Regions from separate parts of the Bacillus sp. GbtcB14 genome, predicted to be linked through region 3. Evidence: riboswitches for the same ligand, from Rfam matches in the RefSeq annotation. Region 3 holds a riboswitch; each other region holds the start of a gene.

Region 1 (5,744 bases), on a different contig from region 3:
AGATGCACTTTATTCTGTTTTATTTCCAAAAATAAATAAGGCAATTGAAAAACAATATGGGAGCTTGAAGCCTTATGAATGTCCTAAAATTATTAGTTTAAAAAAAGTGTATAGTGGTACATATTTATTTCAAGCGAGTATTGAAGTAACGAAGTATGAACGTGTTGCTGGGAAAATTGCTCCACCATTTGAGAAGGTAACGATTACATTTAATAACGAAGAGGGCGAATGGGAAGTGACAAAGGTTTCAGTAAAGCGCTTACCAAATGATACGAAATTAAACTGTAAAAAAACAATATAAAAAATTGTTTGACAAATAAAATGGTCCTTTGGTATTGTTAATAGCAACAATTAGATGTTTGAAAATTAAATAGACTTACCTCATCTACTCTCAAAGGTAGAGGCCGCAATAGGAAAGAGTAAGCTATGGGAGATTTAATGGAATCTGTGATCATAGGTTGAAAGGGACTATTGCCGAAATATAAGAATAACCATCTTATTCATATATTGGGACTGCATTGAATAAATGTAGTACTGTCATAATATTTATTTTATGGAGAGCTATTTGGAGATGTTGATGCGGTTTCTTATTTTGAGGAGATAACAACTCGTTTATTTTTTCAATATATATTTTTCCTAATAAGAAACGCGTGTGAACATTGTTCCGCGCGTTTTTTGTCTATCTAAAAGCGTGCTGCAATGAATAGAAGATTGGGGTTATGAGTTTTAGAGGAAATAAGGGAGGAATTCAAATGTATTTACACGGCACAAGCCGAATCAATGGGCAAGGACACTTAGAAATTGGTGGGTGCGATACGACGCAGCTAGCAAAACAATACGGAACACCACTTTATGTATACGATGAAGAGTCTATTCGAGGAAAGTGCCGCGCGTTTCATCGTGCTTTTAAAGAAAGTGGTTTCTCTTATCAAGTAGCATATGCAAGCAAGGCGTTCTTGTGCATGGAGATGTGCCGAGTAGCTCGTGAAGAGAATATGTCTTTAGACGTTGTTTCTGGAGGGGAATTATATACTGCGCTCCAAGCTGGTTTTCCGGCATCGCGTATTCATTTTCACGGAAATAATAAAACAGAAGAAGAAATGATTATGGCTCTTCAGGCAAATATCGGTTGTTTTGTAGTAGATAATTTCTTAGAATTAGAAATCTTACATGATTTAGCAATGCAACATGGGAAATTTGTGAACATATTAATCCGTGTAACGCCTGGAGTAGAGGCACATACACACGAATATATAACAACAGGTCAAGAAGATTCGAAATTTGGATTTGGTGTTTCAAATGGTCAAGCGATGCAAGCGATTGAGTTAGCTTTGCAAAAATCAAATTATAATGTGCTAGGAATTCACTCGCACATCGGATCACAAATATTCGAAACGGCTGGTTTTGTTCGAGCAATTGAAGTTCTTCGCCAATTTTTAGAAGAAGTGAGAGAGCAAATGAATTATGTAGTAAAAGTGTTAAATGTGGGCGGAGGATTCGGAATACGCTACACAGAGTCAGATACGCCATTAACTCTTGAGACATATGTGCGAGCTGTAACAAATGCAGTGAGAGAACAATTTACAGTATGTGAATATCCGCTGCCAGAAATATGGGTTGAACCAGGTCGTAGCATTGTAGGTGATACTGGAACGACAATTTATACAGTCGGATCTGTGAAAGACATTCCTGGTATTCGGAAATATGTATCAGTGGATGGCGGAATGACAGATAATTTAAGACCTGCCTTATATAGCGCGCGTTATGAAGCGATGCTAGCGAATCGAGGGAATGATACGAATGAGGAACTCGTTTCGATTGCTGGGAAATGCTGTGAGAGTGGAGACATGCTGATTTGGGATATTAATCTACCGAAAGTTGCTTCTGCCGATTTACTAGCAGTTTCTTGTACGGGGGCATATGGGTACTCGATGGCCAATAATTATAATCGGATTCGTAGACCAGCTGTCGTCTTCGTGAAAGGTGGTACATCACAAATTGTTGTAGAACGCGAAACATATGAAAATATTATTGGGAACGATCGCATACGTATTAAAGAACTTGTTTAAATAGAGAAAAGGAGTTGTTCGGATGGGCAATTCCTTTTTTGTAAAATAAAATAATTAAAATATATCGGAAAACTAGGATTGAAAAAAATCAGAATTGTGATAAAATACAAATACAAAGCTTATCAAGAGAAGCGGAGGGAACTGGCCCGACGAAGCTCGGCAACCTGCTTATAGAAAGCAAGGTGCTAAATCCAGCAAAATGGAATCCATTTTGAAAGATAAGGTAAAATATATTACCGAACAGTCTTTTCGAAATGGGAAAGATTTTTTTTATGAATAAAAAGGGGGGCTGTTCGCGTGAGTGTACGAGAACATTTTGAGGAAGTATCTGAGAAAATTCAAGCGATGCTTGCTGATATGAAATATGGTTCAATTACAATTGTTGTGCAAGACGGAAAAGTCATTCAATTAGAGAAAAGTGAAAAAGTACGTTTAAAGTAAAAAGCGCTGACTAGAAAAACTAGAGGCGGTTTTAACCTATTTTATTAGGTTAAAACCGTCTTTTTGCTTTTACAGGGGGAAAAAACATGTTGACGTATGAAACGTGGGAAGAAAATAGTGTTTCATTTTCAGAAGAAGATGAAACAAAAGGCGCGCTATCGGTATTAAGTTGGGCTTATAAAGAATATAAAAATGAAATTGTATACGCATGTAGCTTTGGAGTAGAAGGGATGGTATTACTGCATCTTATAAACCAAGTAAATCCATCTGCTAAAGTTGTATTTTTAGATACAAATGTTCATTTTCAAGAAACGTATGAATTAATTCAAAAAGTGCGGGGACGATTTCCTTCATTAAATATTATAGAAAAACAGCCGGAACTTACACTTGATGAACAAGCGAAGTTGCATGGTGAAAAATTATGGGAAAGTAATCCGAATCTTTGTTGTAAAATCAGGAAAATTTTACCGTTAGAAAAATCATTAGCAGCGGAAAAAGCGTGGATATCGGGCTTAAGGAGGGAACAATCAGAAACGCGTAAGCATACAAAGTTTATAAATCAAGATCATCGCTTTCAATCTATTAAAGTTTGTCCGCTCATTCATTGGACGTGGAAAGAAGTATGGCGATATGTATACAAACATAGCTTGCCATATAACCCGCTGCATGATATTGGATATCCAAGTATTGGGTGTGAGAAGTGTACGTTACCTGTAGGAGAGGGTGGCGATTCGAGAGATGGTAGATGGGCTGGGAAAGTGAAAACAGAATGTGGTCTTCATTACCAATAAGAAGAATTTGAAAATAAAGCTAAGAGAGGGTATAGAAAATGAGTACAAGAAACGAATTAATAAATCGAATAGACGAGACATACGACGTATCACAAATTGAAAAAGAAATTCAACTGGATAACATTGCGTTAAGTGATTTAGAGCTATTAGCAACAGGGGCGTATAGCCCGCTTACTGGTTTTTTAGGAAAGAAAGATTATGATTCGGTCGTAGAAACGCTTCGTTTAGATAATGGGAGCGTTTGGAGTATACCAATTACATTACCAGTAACAGAAGAAGTAGCAGAGAGTCTGAAAGCTGGAGAGGAAGTAAAACTTGTTAACGGTGGAAATGTATATGGTGTCATTCAAATAGAAGATATTTTTGTGCCTGATAAGGAAAAAGAAGCGTTACTAGTGTATAAAACGACGGATGAGGCTCATCCTGGAGTGAAAAAATTATACGAAAGACCGAACGTTTACGTCGGAGGAGCTATTGTTCTTACAAAACGCTTTGAAAATAATCCGTTTCCTTCTTATGATTTAGATCCAATTGAAACGAGAAAAGAATTTAAAAAACGTGGTTGGAAAACAGTGGTTGGATTTCAAACGAGAAATCCGGTACATCGTGCCCATGAATACATTCAAAAATCTGCTCTTGAAATTGTAGATGGCCTCTTTTTAAATCCGCTTGTTGGGGAAACGAAGTCAGACGATATTCCTGCTGATGTAAGGATGGAAAGCTATGAAGTATTACTTCAAAACTATTATCCGAAAGATCGTGTCTTTTTAAGTGTATTTCCTGCAGCAATGCGTTACGCGGGACCAAGGGAAGCGATATTCCATGCATTAGTCAGAAAGAATTTTGGATGCACCCATTTTATCGTAGGGCGCGATCATGCAGGAGTAGGAGATTATTACGGGACTTATGAAGCGCAAGAAATTTTTACAAACTTTACAGTGGAAGAGTTAGGGATTACACCGTTATTTTTTGAACATAGTTTTTACTGCACGAAATGCGAAGCGATGGCTTCGACGAAAACATGCCCGCACGGAAAAGAGGATCATGTCATTTTATCAGGTACAAAAGTAAGAGAGCTATTAAGAAACGGTGAGGTTCCACCGAGTACATTTAGTCGTAAAGAAGTAGTGGAAGTGCTAATTAAAGGTTTGAAAAAAGAAGTAGTAACAGAATAGGGAGAGAATGAGATGGATACGAATATTACTTGGCATACAGCATCTGTTTCAAAAGATGAGAGAAGAGTAAAAAGTGGGCATCATAGTTTTGTAGTTTGGTTTACTGGTCTATCAGCTTCAGGTAAATCTACGGTGGCGAACGCGGTTGCTCGTAAACTATTTGAAAAAAATATTGGAAACTATGTACTAGATGGGGATAATATACGCCACGGTTTAAATAAAGACTTAGGTTTTTCTGAAAGTGATCGTATGGAAAATATAAGACGGATTGGCGAAGTGGCGAAGCTATTTGTAGATCAAGGTACGGTTGTTCTTACAGCGTTTATTTCACCATTTCGAGTAGACCGAAAACAAGTTAGGGATTTATTAGCTGTAGATGAGTTTATAGAAGTGTTTGTAAAGTGTCCAATTGAAGAGTGTGAGAAGCGTGATCCGAAAGGGCTTTATAAAAAAGCAAGACAAGGTGATATTAAAGAATTTACTGGTGTTGATTCACCGTATGAGGAACCAGAACAAGCGGAATTAATTGTAGAAACGCACAAGTATTCTATTGAAGAATGTGCAGAACAAATCGTGAAGTACCTACAAGAGCGTAGTTTTATATAGGGGGATTTAAAAATGAGTTATGAAAAAGCATGGGCTAACAATGAAAAGTTAAATCAAACTGAGAAAAATAAATTAAAAAAAGATGGATTGGAAATTTTTAATGATATTCCTTACTATGCGGAGAATGGGTTTGAATCTATTCCGAAAGAAGAGTGGGACGCATTCAAATGGGCAGGGTTGTATTTACAAAGACCGAAAGAAGCTGGTTATTTTATGATGCGTGTAAATATTCCTTCAGGGATTATTACGAATGCACAGGCAGAAGTGCTTGCTTCTATCGCTGAGGATTATGGGCGTGACGTAATAGATATTACGACAAGACAGGCGATTCAGTTTCATTGGTTAGAAATTCATCAAATCCCAGATATTTTTAAAAGATTAGCGAGAGTTGGGTTATCTTCAGCTGGGGCTTGTGGTGATATAACGCGTAATATTACAGGGAATCCACTTGCTGGTATTGATGCAAATGAGCTGTTTGATACAACTGGTATTGTGAAAGAGGTATATGACTATTTCCAACATAATGAAGAGTTTTCTAATTTACCACGTAAATTTAAAATGTCTATTAGTTCTAACGTTTATAACTCAGCAAACGCAGAGATTAACTGTGTTGCATTTACACCTGCAACGAAAGAAATAGATGGTGAGAAAAAAGTTGGTTT
Region 2 (5,744 bases), on a different contig from region 3:
AGATGTATAATAAATTCCTTATCACCAGTATAAGGAATAGCTCTTCCCTTTACCATGAATTTCCTCCTTCTCATTATCCATTCCATCTACGATAAGTCTTTTCTTTTTACAAAATTCTCTTAAAAATGGTATCGTTTTTTATAACATATCTTCACTAGAAAGGATTAAAGGATATGCTAACTAAACATCGAATTCTATTTATTGGTGCTGGTCGTATGGCAGAAGCTATATTTTCCGGATTACTTAAAACAAGCAAAGAATACATCGAAGAAATTATCGTCTCTAACCGCAGCAACGTAGAAAAGCTAGAACAATTACGAGCGCGATATAATGTGTCTACTGCAACAGATTGGAAGCAGCATGTTACATCTGTTGATACAATTGTTTTAGCAATGCCACCTTCTGCACATGAAGAATTATTAGCAGAATTATCTCCGTTACTATCGAATCAACTTGTCGTAACGGTAGCTGCTGGCATTGGCCCATCTTATTTAGAAGAAAGACTTCCCGGGGGAACACCTGTCGCTTGGATTATGCCAAATACAGCTGCTGAAATTGGAAAGTCTATCTCCTTATATACAATGGGACGATCAGTAAACGAGATGCATCAAGAAACCCTGCAACTGCTTTTAAGAGGCATTGGTACTTCGCAACTTTGCACTGAAGAGGAAGTTCATCAGCTTACCGCAGTTACTGGAAGTGCACCAGCTTTCCTTTATTACTTTGCTGAAAGCTTAATTGAAGCAACAAAAAGTTATGGAGTCGATGAAGCGACTGCAAAACACCTTGTCATTCAAATGATTTCCGGCTCTGCTTCTATGCTTGAACAAACGCAAGATCCAGCTAACCTCCGCGAACAAGTAACAACACCAGGTGGTTCCACAGCTGAGGGTCTCAAAGCTTTATATGAATATAATTTTTCAGAGGCAATTCAAAAAGCAGTAGAAGCAACAAACAAAAAAGCTAGGGGGAAATAATATGAATTTAACAAGTTTAAAAGACTATACAACATTACATAACGGTGTAAAAATGCCGTGGTTCGGTTTAGGTGTTTTTAAAGTAGAAGATGGTTCAGAAGTAATTGAATCTGTAAAAGCAGCAATTAAAAATGGCTACCACAGCATTGATACTGCAGCAATTTATCAAAACGAAGAAGGCGTTGGACAAGCGATCCGTGAATCAGGTGTTGCACGTGAAGAATTATTTATCACATCAAAAGTATGGAATAGCGATCAAGGGTATGAAACAACACTTCAAGCATTTGAAACTACATTAGAGAAATTAGGTCTAGAATATTTAGATTTATATTTAGTACATTGGCCTGTAAAAGGGAAATATACTGAATCATGGAAAGCATTAGAAAAACTTTATAAAGATGGCCGTGTTCGTGCTATCGGTGTGAGTAATTTCCACATTCACCACTTACAAGACGTATTTGAAATTGCTGAAATTAAGCCAATGGTCAACCAAGTGGAATATCATCCACGTTTAGCACAGGAAGAGTTACACGCTTTCTGTAAAGAACATAATATCCAGCTTGAAGCTTGGTCACCATTAATGCAAGGACAGCTACTGGACAACTCAACATTACAAAACATTGCAACAAAATATAATAAATCAACTGCACAAATTATTTTACGCTGGGATTTACAAAATGAAGTTGTAACAATCCCTAAATCTATTAAAGAACATCGCATTATTGAAAATGCAAATATATTCGATTTTGAATTAAGTGCTGATGACATGAAAGCAATTCAAGCTCTAAATGAAGATCGTCGCGTTGGTCCAGACCCAGATAACTTTAACTTCTAGTAGAAAAACCACTGCCATATGCAGTGGTTTTTCTCATTAAAGAAAACTGAAAATTTAAACTATATTTCAATCGGTTGACACTTCATTATCCAAGGTGTAAGATTTTGAATTATCAAAGAAACACAAAAATTAATAAAATTTATTCGTTTACTCATTGTATCAAGAGAGGTGGAGGGACTGGCCCTTTGAAACCTCGGCAACAGGTTCATTTTGAACACTGTGCCACTTCCTGCAAGCTTTGTGCTTGAAAGATAGAATGAGGGACTTCGTTTATATACGGGTGCATAACTTGTACGTAAAAATCCCTCTTTCTCAATATGAAAAGAGGGATTTTTTATTTTTCATTTCCCTCATCATCATCCAAACTTAATTATTTAGGAGGAAAATCAAATGAAAAAGAAGTTTGTACCCGGTATTGCATCAGTTGTAGGAGTAAGTATTTTATTAACTGGTTGCGGTAGTTATAAAAACGAAGCAAGCGGAGCAAATGCAAAAGACGAGGCACCTAGTAAACAGGTTTTAAACTTATCTTCACCTACTGAAATACGAACAATGGATACAGCTCGTGCTACAGATACTGATTCTGGTCAAGTAATGAGAAACGTATTTGAAGGTTTGTATAATCTTGGTGAAGGTAACAAACCTGTCCCTGGCGTTGCAAAATCTCATGAAGTAAGTGGCGATAAAACGAAATACACATTCCATTTACGAGATTCAAAATGGTCAAACGGCACTCCTGTCACAGCGAAAGATTTTGTCTTCGCTTGGCAAAGAGCTGTCGATCCAGCAACAGCCTCTGAATATGCATTTCTATTCTTTGATATTAAAAACGCAACAAAAATTAACAACAAAGAACTTCCAGCCGATCAACTTGGTGTAAAAGCAATTGATGACCATACGTTTGAGGTAGAATTAGAACGCCCTGTTCCGTACTTTATTAGCTTAACAGCGTTCCCAACATTTCTACCAATTAACGAGGAATTCTTTAAATCACAAGGTGATAAATACGCTTTAGAAGACAATACAATCTTATACAACGGAGCTTTTACACTAAGCGATTGGAAGCATGAGCAAAGCTTTAAATTTAAGAAAAACCCTACCTATTGGGATAAAGATACTGTCAAACTGGAAGAAATCAATTTTAACGTCGTAAAAGAAAAATCTACAGAAGTAAATTTATTCGAATCAAAACAATTAGATCGTATCAAACTAACATCTGACTTCGTTGATAAATATAAAAAAGATGCTAACTTTAAAGAACGGCCAAACGTAGGGGTACAGTTTCTACGTATGAATCAACAAAACAAAGTACTTCAAAATGTTTCTGCACGCCAAGCAATCGATCAAACAATTGATCGAAAATCCTTTGTAAATACGTTATTAAATGACGGCTCTACACCAACCTCTAGTCTCGTGCCGAAAAACTTTGCAAAAGGACCTGACGGAACAGACTTCCGTGCTGCAAACGGCGATTTAACAAAGGTTGACACAAAATCTGCTCAAGAATTATGGAAAAAGGCAAAACAAGAACTTGGGTCTGAAAAAATAACGTTAGAACTATTAACAAGTGACGGTGACCTTGAAAAGAAAACTGGTGAATTCTTAAAAGGACAACTAGAAAAGAATTTAGATGGCTTAACAGTAAATATAAAGCCGCAACCACGTAAACAACAAGTTTCACTTTTATTAAAAGGTGACTACGAAATTGGAATTGACGGCTGGAGCCCTGACTTTGCGGATCCAATTACATTCCTTGAGCTATTTACAACGAATAACCCTTACAACTTAGATCATTACTCTAATAAGGAGTTTGATGAAACAATAGCAAAAGTGAAAACGACTTTAGCCGGTGATGAAAAAGCTCGCTGGGAAGCATTACTAGCATCCGAGAAAATATTATTTAAAGACTCCGTTATCGCTCCTCTTTACCAAAAAGGCGAATCTTATTTAGAACGTTCTTATGTGAAAGGGATTGTGCAAGTAGACTTTGCAGGTCAATTAAACTTCAAATGGGCAAAAATTGAAAAATAAAGCGAAACTTTAATCAGTGGTTTTTTCTTCATCCCCCACTGATGATTAGCCCACACCAATTGTTTTTTTAGCAAAACATATTAAAAGCAGATTCCCTAGTACGAGGAAATCTGCTTTTTTAATATATTATTCTAAGAAATTAACAATCTATTTTTATTATTGACATATAGTTCTTTCCAGTGTTAATATTCTAAATAATCAAAGAAACAAAATATTTCACCATCAAAATATAACATCTACTACGTTGAAACATATAACGATAGATTATAGTTCAACATGTATATACATATAGAACACCTGATTACCTACATACACATATCTATAATAGGTTTTCTCTTCTTCTATAGCTACACTTCAAAACGTGGACATTACGACGTTACGAACAACACATTTAGGGAGGAACGAACAATGAAGAAAAAAGTTGTACCTGTTGTTGCATCTGTTTTAGGAGCAAGTCTATTACTAACTGCTTGCGGGGGAAATAAAGATCATGCAAGCGGAGCGAAAGCAAATGATAAAGCACCTGATAAACAGGCAATTAACTTATCATTCGCTTCAGAAATTCCAACAATGGATGTTGCAAAAGCAACGGATGGGGAATCCATGAGCGTAATGCGAAATGTTTTTGAAGGTTTATATGCAATGGGAGAAGATAACAAACCGATTCCTGGTGTTGCTGAGTCGGTTGACCTTAGTCCCGATAAAACAAAATATACATTCCACCTGCGTGATTCAAAATGGTCAAACGGTACTCCTGTTACAGCAAAGGACTTCGTATTCGCTTGGCAACGCGCCGTAAATCCTGATACAGCAGCTGAATATGCGTTCTTATTCTTCGATATACAGAATGCGAAACAAATAAGCCAGAAACAATTGCCAATTGATCAACTAGGGGTCAAAGCTCTTGATGATAAAACGTTAGAAGTACAACTAGACCGTCCTGTTCCCTACTTCTTAAGCTTAACGACATTCTCAACATTCTTACCAATTAACGAAGAGTACTTAAAATCTCAAGGAGATAAATATGGTTTAGAAACAAATCATTTAATTTACAACGGTGCTTTCACATTAGATAGCTGGAAACACGAGCAAAGCTTCCAATTGAAGAAGAACCCTAATTATTGGGATGCTAAAACTGTAAAATTAGAAGAAATCAACTTCAATGTCGTTAAAGATAAGTCTACAGAAGTTAACTTATATGATTCAGGACAAATTGATCGCGTTGCTTTAACTGCGGAGTTTGTTGATAAATATAAGGGTGATCCAAACTTCAAAGACCGCGCTGAAGTTGGCATTCAATTTTTACGACTCAATCAAAAAAATGAAACATTAAAAAATCAACATGCACGCCTTGCTATTAACGGCGCAATGAATAAAAAAGCATACGTAGAAACAATTTTAAATAACGGTGCTGTTCCAGCTGAAGGAATGATTCCTGCGAAATTCGCAAAAAGTCCAGAAGGTAACGACTTCCGTAAAGAAAACGGAAACCTAGTCAAAGATGATGTGAAAACAGCGAAAGAAAACTGGAAAAAAGCGAAACAAGAACTTGGTACTGACAAAGTAACAATCGAACTATTAACAAGTGATAATGCTTTAGCTAAAAAGACTGGTGAATATTTAAAAGGTGAACTAGAAAAGAATCTAGATGGATTAACAGTGACATTAAAACCACAACCACGTAAACAACAGTTAAAACTACTATTAAGTGGTGACTATGAAATCGGGATTGATGGCTGGGGCCCTGACTTCGCTGATCCAATTACATTCTTAGATTTATTTACAACAGATAGTGCTTATAACTTCGATAAATACTCTAACAAAGAGTACGATGAGCTCATTCATAAAGTGAAAACAGATTTAGCTGGCGATGAAAAAGCACGCTTTGAAGCAATGAAACA
Region 3 (5,744 bases):
ATTTTTATTTGCTGGTGTCATGAAGACTGTAGCGGTTTCTGTTTTAGTAGAAAGCATTGTTATCGTAATCGTCTTACCATTTGTACTTGCACACGCTACAAAGTTCATTATGAATAAACTGAAAAAAACTGAAACACTCGAGAATAAACTCATTCCATTTTTCAGCTCTGCTCAAATTGTATTTTTAAGTTTAGCAATCGTAGCGATGTTTGCATCACAAGGTAAATATTTACTACAAAATATGAATGTCGTTTTACTATTACTCATTCCTGTTCTATTGTTTTTCATCATTAATTTTGTACTAGGACAATTTATCGGACGCATGATGCGTTTATCTTATAACGATACAGTAAGCCTAAACTTAACAACATTAGCCAGAAACTCTCCTGTTGCACTCGCTATCGCTGTAACAGCTTTTCCTGACGAGCCTCTTATTGCACTTGCACTCGTTATTGGACCATTGATTGAACTGCCAGTACTTGCTTGTGTTTCACAAGTGTTGTTACTTATTAAGAAAAAACAGCAATATACATAAAAAAACGTCCTACTTTAGGACGTTTTTTATTTTTGAAAAATCTCATACAACACTTATTTCTTATTTATCATTACAAATGAAATAACCGAAACTAAAAACGTAATAATACCAATTATAATAAATAGAATAGAAGCTGAAATTGACTCTAATGAATATCCTGTTATTGCAATTCCAACTGGAGTTGATACTAATAATAACGAACTTAAAAAACCAAAAAATCTCCCTTGCACTTCATTTGGAATTAATTTTCTATACAGTACTCCAAAATATACATTACTCACTCCAAATGCAATTCCTGATAAAAAATAATAAACTGAAAATAATACCGGATTTAACGTCGTACCCATTGCAGCATTAAAAATCCCCATGATAGCAGTACATATAAAAGCAGTCGTAATCGTTTTATATTTACGAATCTTTTTAGTAATAAATGCTCCTATTAAAATCCCTATCGGTGATGCCGCAAAAACTATACTATACCATCCCGTAGAAAGGTCCATTTCTCTAACAACTATTACTTGTAGTGAAAGCATACACGCCGCTCCAAGTAAATTAATAACCGCAGCGCTCATAAGCAATGTTTTCAATGATTGATTACTATTAAATATGGAGAAACCCTCTTTAAAGTCTTCGTAAAAAGGCTTTTTCTTTTCTACTTTCAATTCACGTGGAAATTTGATGTTCATTAAAATTAAAAAAGATATAAAGAATGTGAGTGAATCTAATACAAATACTCCATGAAAACTAAAAATACTAATTAAAAAACTCGCTATTAAAGGAATGGTAACCGATATGATTTGTATTGATATTTGCCTCAGCGTAATCGCTTGTTGAACATGCTTTTCTTCCACATATGTTACTAATGCTGCATTTGAAGCTGGTGTAAATAAGGAACTCCCCATTGAACGTATTATAAGTAAAATTAGTAACGGAATGTATAGCATTTTATTATAAAATGCTATAACTGCAATTAAAATCATAACGATACATCTCATAACATCCGCAATTATCATAAGCTTTCTTCTCGACATTCGATCTGCTAACGTTCCTGTCACAGGCGCAAACAGAATCGTAGTCGTTGCTATTGCAATGTTTACTCCAGAAACAAGTATTGGAGAATTCGTTAATTTCATTACCCATAACGGTAAAACGAGCGTAACCATTGAATTGCCTATCAAAGAAGTGCAACTTGCTAAGAAAAAATACGAAAAAACTTTATTGCTCCAAATACTATCACTAGTGCTATCCTCTTTTAAACTTTCAACTTGATTATTCACTACGCCCTCCGGTTTCTTCTTCTATATTTTCTTTAATTCTTTCGCTTCTGTATCACCACCTTTCTAATTCTCTATTTATATGACAAAAAACCTTCTTCAAAATAAGAAGAAGGTTTTCTTATAACCGAATTCTTATCTATTAGGACTTTTAGATCCTACAGGATTTAGCACCTTTATTTAACATTAGGTTGCTGAGGCTTCGAAGGGCCAGTCCCTCCACCTCTCTTAATAAGAAGTTTTTATTTAATTATCTAAATTTCTTGTATTTTACATCAAAATAATTTCAATATGTTTTTCTATACAGTTAAAAGAAGATGACACCTATCATCCTCTTTTAACAATTTTGTCGTTACGTTAATAAAACCTTTCTAATTAAAAATTATAGGAAAAGTAAATATAACAACCGCTGCCCAAAGTCCGTAGATTGGCAAATACTTCGTAACGGCATCTTGAATAGCTGTCGGTCCTGATTTGTTTTGCAAGAAACGCATATAAGAAAACATAATCCAAATGAGATTTGCCCAGATCAGTATGTTTACGCCTAAAACAGCAAGTCTATTAGGTGTAATCCCGTAAGAAGAAAGTCTGAATACGATGGCTGACAATGCGACAGTGTCAATAATAAGTGCCAGAACAATTAAGGCAAAATTTATATAATCTGAAATGCTCTTTTTCTCGTCTGAATCACTCTCAACGATAGAAAATATAGTAACAGCCAATACACCAAGGAGTATTCCGTTGAAGGCCATTAAGAAATTGCGGTCCAAGAATGGATTTTTCCCGACCCACATTACCGTTATAAGATAGATAAACAATGTGATTAAGACAAGTGGACTAAAAATTTTAGATATGTATGGTGTAATATTTTTAGCAAGTTTAAGATTTAATGATACTAAGTATGCAGCCACTACAGCGAGAGCGGCAGCTCCAAATAAAACAACATTACTAAAATAGAACTCTCCTATATCCAAGTCAACAAAGCTAAATAAACGCATGGTTAATACTGCTAGTATCATTCCGCTCACTGCCATACTCGCGTAGAGAAGACCATATTCTAAATTAAACTTAATATACGCTAATCTTGTACTACCTTTTGAATATTCATTTCCCGTAAACGCAAGTCCCAATAAGAGCCATAACAATATAGGAAGATGTAAATACGCAAGGATACTGCTGTCTTTATAATTTAATGGCAACATATTAAGATACAACCCGGCAATTAGGAACAACGCTGCCAGGAAATAAATAATACTTTTTTTCGGAGTATTATTGTAAATAAAATAAGCAGCGATAAAGGGCATTACACCAAAAGCTATGTTAATTGGAGCAATTGCTTCCTGCTCGACAAAGTGGAAAATGATTCTAGTGCTTAGCCCAGCTAAAATAGCTAACATGCCCATGAATAAGAAACCTTTTTGAAACAGTGATATTTTTTCTGCATTTGTCTTTCCCTTGAAATGCAACCTTTCATACCAAGCAGCTAGCACCTGAGAATCAGGGTTTTCATCCCATGCTTGTGAGAATGACTTTTTAAAAGCTTTCGGGTCTTTTCTATACATTCTCTCCAACTCATGAGGGTTATCCATATTTTCAATAATCAAATTGTGATTGTTCATAGTTTTACCTCCTCTAATAAAAAACAGCGTTGTTACCTTTCTATAAAAAGCATCTCACTGATTTATTATGATATTGATTTTAATACAAAATTTATTGTTTTACAATAAAAAATTATCAATTATAAAGATTTTTTTATTGTATATTTCATTTCAAATAAAAATATATAGTACTACTTATTCAAAAAAAATATCCTATAGTATAGACTTTTTTAAGTGTCTATTCTATAGGATACAGTTTAATTATCATATTTTTTTTATTTGTTGAAACAACTTAATTCTCAAACACAAAATTCATCTTATTATCTTTCCACTCTAACTTCGCATCAAACGTTTTCTCGCCCTTTTTAAAACCTTTAATTAAATCGGTCTTTTCACCTTTTAAGAGCTTTGTCATATTCTTTTGCGAAATTGTTTTGCTTAATATCTTCTTTGAGATGGTAAAATCACATTGTGTCGTGTTGTAGTTGGAACAACCGTAAAACGTTGACTTATCAATCACATCTCCATCACATTTTTTACAACTACCAACCTTTTTACCTGTTGTAAATTTCGATCCTTTTCGCTCAATCGATTCAACATGTAATCCAGTGAAATCCCATTTCTCCGACATTTCCACTGCATCTTCAATAATTTTAGCTGATAGCTTTTTCGTTTGTTCCATAAATGTAGCTGGGGATGCTGTGCCTTCCCCGATTTCTGCAAGGCGCTGCTCCCATTTCGCTGTCATTTCTGGTGAAGCTAGTATTTTGTCTCCGATTGCGGTAATTAATACTTTTCCTTTATCGGTTGCGTACACTTGGTTCTTCTGCACATCTATATATTTACGGTCTTTCAGCATCGTAATAATACCTGCACGCGTTGCCTCAGTACCTAGTCCTTCTGTTTTCTTTAATACTTTCTCCAGCTCTTCATTCTCTAAATACTTACCCGCTGTTTTCATTAACGTAATAAGTTGTCCTTCTGTATAACGCTTCGGCGGCTGTGTTTTTCCTTCTTTCACTTTCACCTTTACAACTTTTCCTTGTTCACCTTCTGCGACAATTGGAAGAATTGTTTCGTCATCTTTATCATCTTGGAAAATAACTTTACGCCAACCTTCTTGAATTTGCTGTTTTCCTTTTGAAATGAATTCAGCACGTTCATCTACAAGAGTTGTAATCGTTGTGTAGTCAAAGATTGCTACTTCATAATGCGCCGCAATCAGTCTTCTTACGATCATATCGTAAATTTTCTTTTCATCACCTGATAGTTTGCTTGGATTTGTAACTTGCTCTGTCGGTATAATTGCGTAGTGATCTGTAACTTTTTTTTCATTCACATAACGCTTATTGTTCATAATCGATTCAACTGGAGCTGGTAATAAACCTTTATATTCATCAAACTGACTTAACTTCTGTAAAATATCAGGGAACGTCGCTGCTTCTCCTTGAGTAACATAGTTTGAATCTGAACGAGGATAAGAGACAATTCCTTTTTGATATAATGCTTGTGTTATATCAAGCGTCTTTTTCGGTGAAAATTTAAAAGCTTTATTCGCTGTCGCTTGCAGTGCTGATAAATTAAATAAAAACGGTGGCTGAAACTCTTTACGCTCCGTTTTCATTTCTTTTACTACAGCCGGTTTCCCTTGGCAAAATGCCGCAATTTTATTTGCCATATCAGAGTCTTGTAAGCGGGATTCACTATCCTTCTCCCATTTCCCCTCATACTTCTTTCCTTCTATATTAAAGGTTGCGAACACTTCCCAAAACGGCTCAGACTTAAAGTTTTCAATTTCTTTCTCACGCTTTACGATTAATGCAAGTGTCGGTGTTTGTACACGACCAGCTGAAAATACATCGTTCATTCCTTTTTTCTTTAGCAAAATACTAAAGACACGCGATGCATTCATACCAACGACCCAGTCCGCACATGACCTTGTATATGCCTCATAGTACGTATTGATTGTATCTGCTTCATCTAGTAAATTTTTAAACCCTTGGTATATAGCTTGTTTCGTTAAAGATGAAATCCAAAGACGCTTCATCGGCTTTTGCACGTTACAAAGATTAATAATGTTTCGTACGATTAATTCCCCTTCACGCCCAGCATCGCCCGCGTGAATAATTTCTGTTACCCCCGGATTATGTAACAGCTGTTTCACAACGTTAAATTGCTTATACTTTGATTTTGTTACTTCAAATTGAAAACGCTCTGGAATCATCGGTAACGTATTAAGTGACCATTTTTTCCACTCCGCGTGATAATGCTCTGGATTACATAACTGCGTCAAATGACCAATTGCCCATGTACAGTACGCTCCATTTGGAAATAACT

What was found. A riboswitch is a leader RNA that binds a small molecule or an ion and turns the genes downstream of it on or off. The one in region 3 is predicted to bind S-adenosylmethionine.
Region 1: linked by a shared signal. The riboswitch ahead of KVT31_RS12415 (YezD family protein) and the one ahead of KVT31_RS06970 (MFS transporter) in region 3 are both predicted to bind S-adenosylmethionine.
Region 2: linked by a shared signal. The riboswitch ahead of KVT31_RS24890 (peptide ABC transporter substrate-binding protein) and the one ahead of KVT31_RS06970 (MFS transporter) in region 3 are both predicted to bind S-adenosylmethionine.

The regions. Positions count from the first base shown of each region.
Region 1 is NZ_JAGXJT010000003.1:665,219-670,962, forward strand. Features, by position in the region: gene KVT31_RS12405 (DUF3888 domain-containing protein) at 1-301, shown strand, start outside; lysine riboswitch at 391-572, shown strand; gene lysA (diaminopimelate decarboxylase) at 753-2,069, shown strand; SAM riboswitch class I at 2,186-2,294, shown strand; gene KVT31_RS12415 (YezD family protein) at 2,367-2,510, shown strand; gene KVT31_RS12420 (phosphoadenylyl-sulfate reductase) at 2,597-3,301, shown strand; gene sat (sulfate adenylyltransferase) at 3,340-4,476, shown strand; gene cysC (adenylyl-sulfate kinase) at 4,489-5,082, shown strand; gene KVT31_RS12435 (nitrite/sulfite reductase) at 5,095-5,744, shown strand, end outside.
Region 2 is NZ_JAGXJT010000012.1:49,839-55,582, reverse strand. Features, by position in the region: gene proC (pyrroline-5-carboxylate reductase) at 174-977, shown strand; gene KVT31_RS24895 (aldo/keto reductase) at 979-1,812, shown strand; SAM riboswitch class I at 1,966-2,070, shown strand; gene KVT31_RS24890 (peptide ABC transporter substrate-binding protein) at 2,203-3,843, shown strand; gene KVT31_RS24885 (peptide ABC transporter substrate-binding protein) at 4,252-5,744, shown strand, end outside.
Region 3 is NZ_JAGXJT010000002.1:391,762-397,505, forward strand. Features, by position in the region: gene KVT31_RS06965 (arsenic resistance protein) at 1-535, shown strand, start outside; gene KVT31_RS06970 (MFS transporter) at 589-1,812, opposite strand; SAM riboswitch class I at 1,942-2,047, opposite strand; gene KVT31_RS06975 (DUF4153 domain-containing protein) at 2,181-3,428, opposite strand; gene topB (DNA topoisomerase III) at 3,700-5,744, opposite strand, start outside.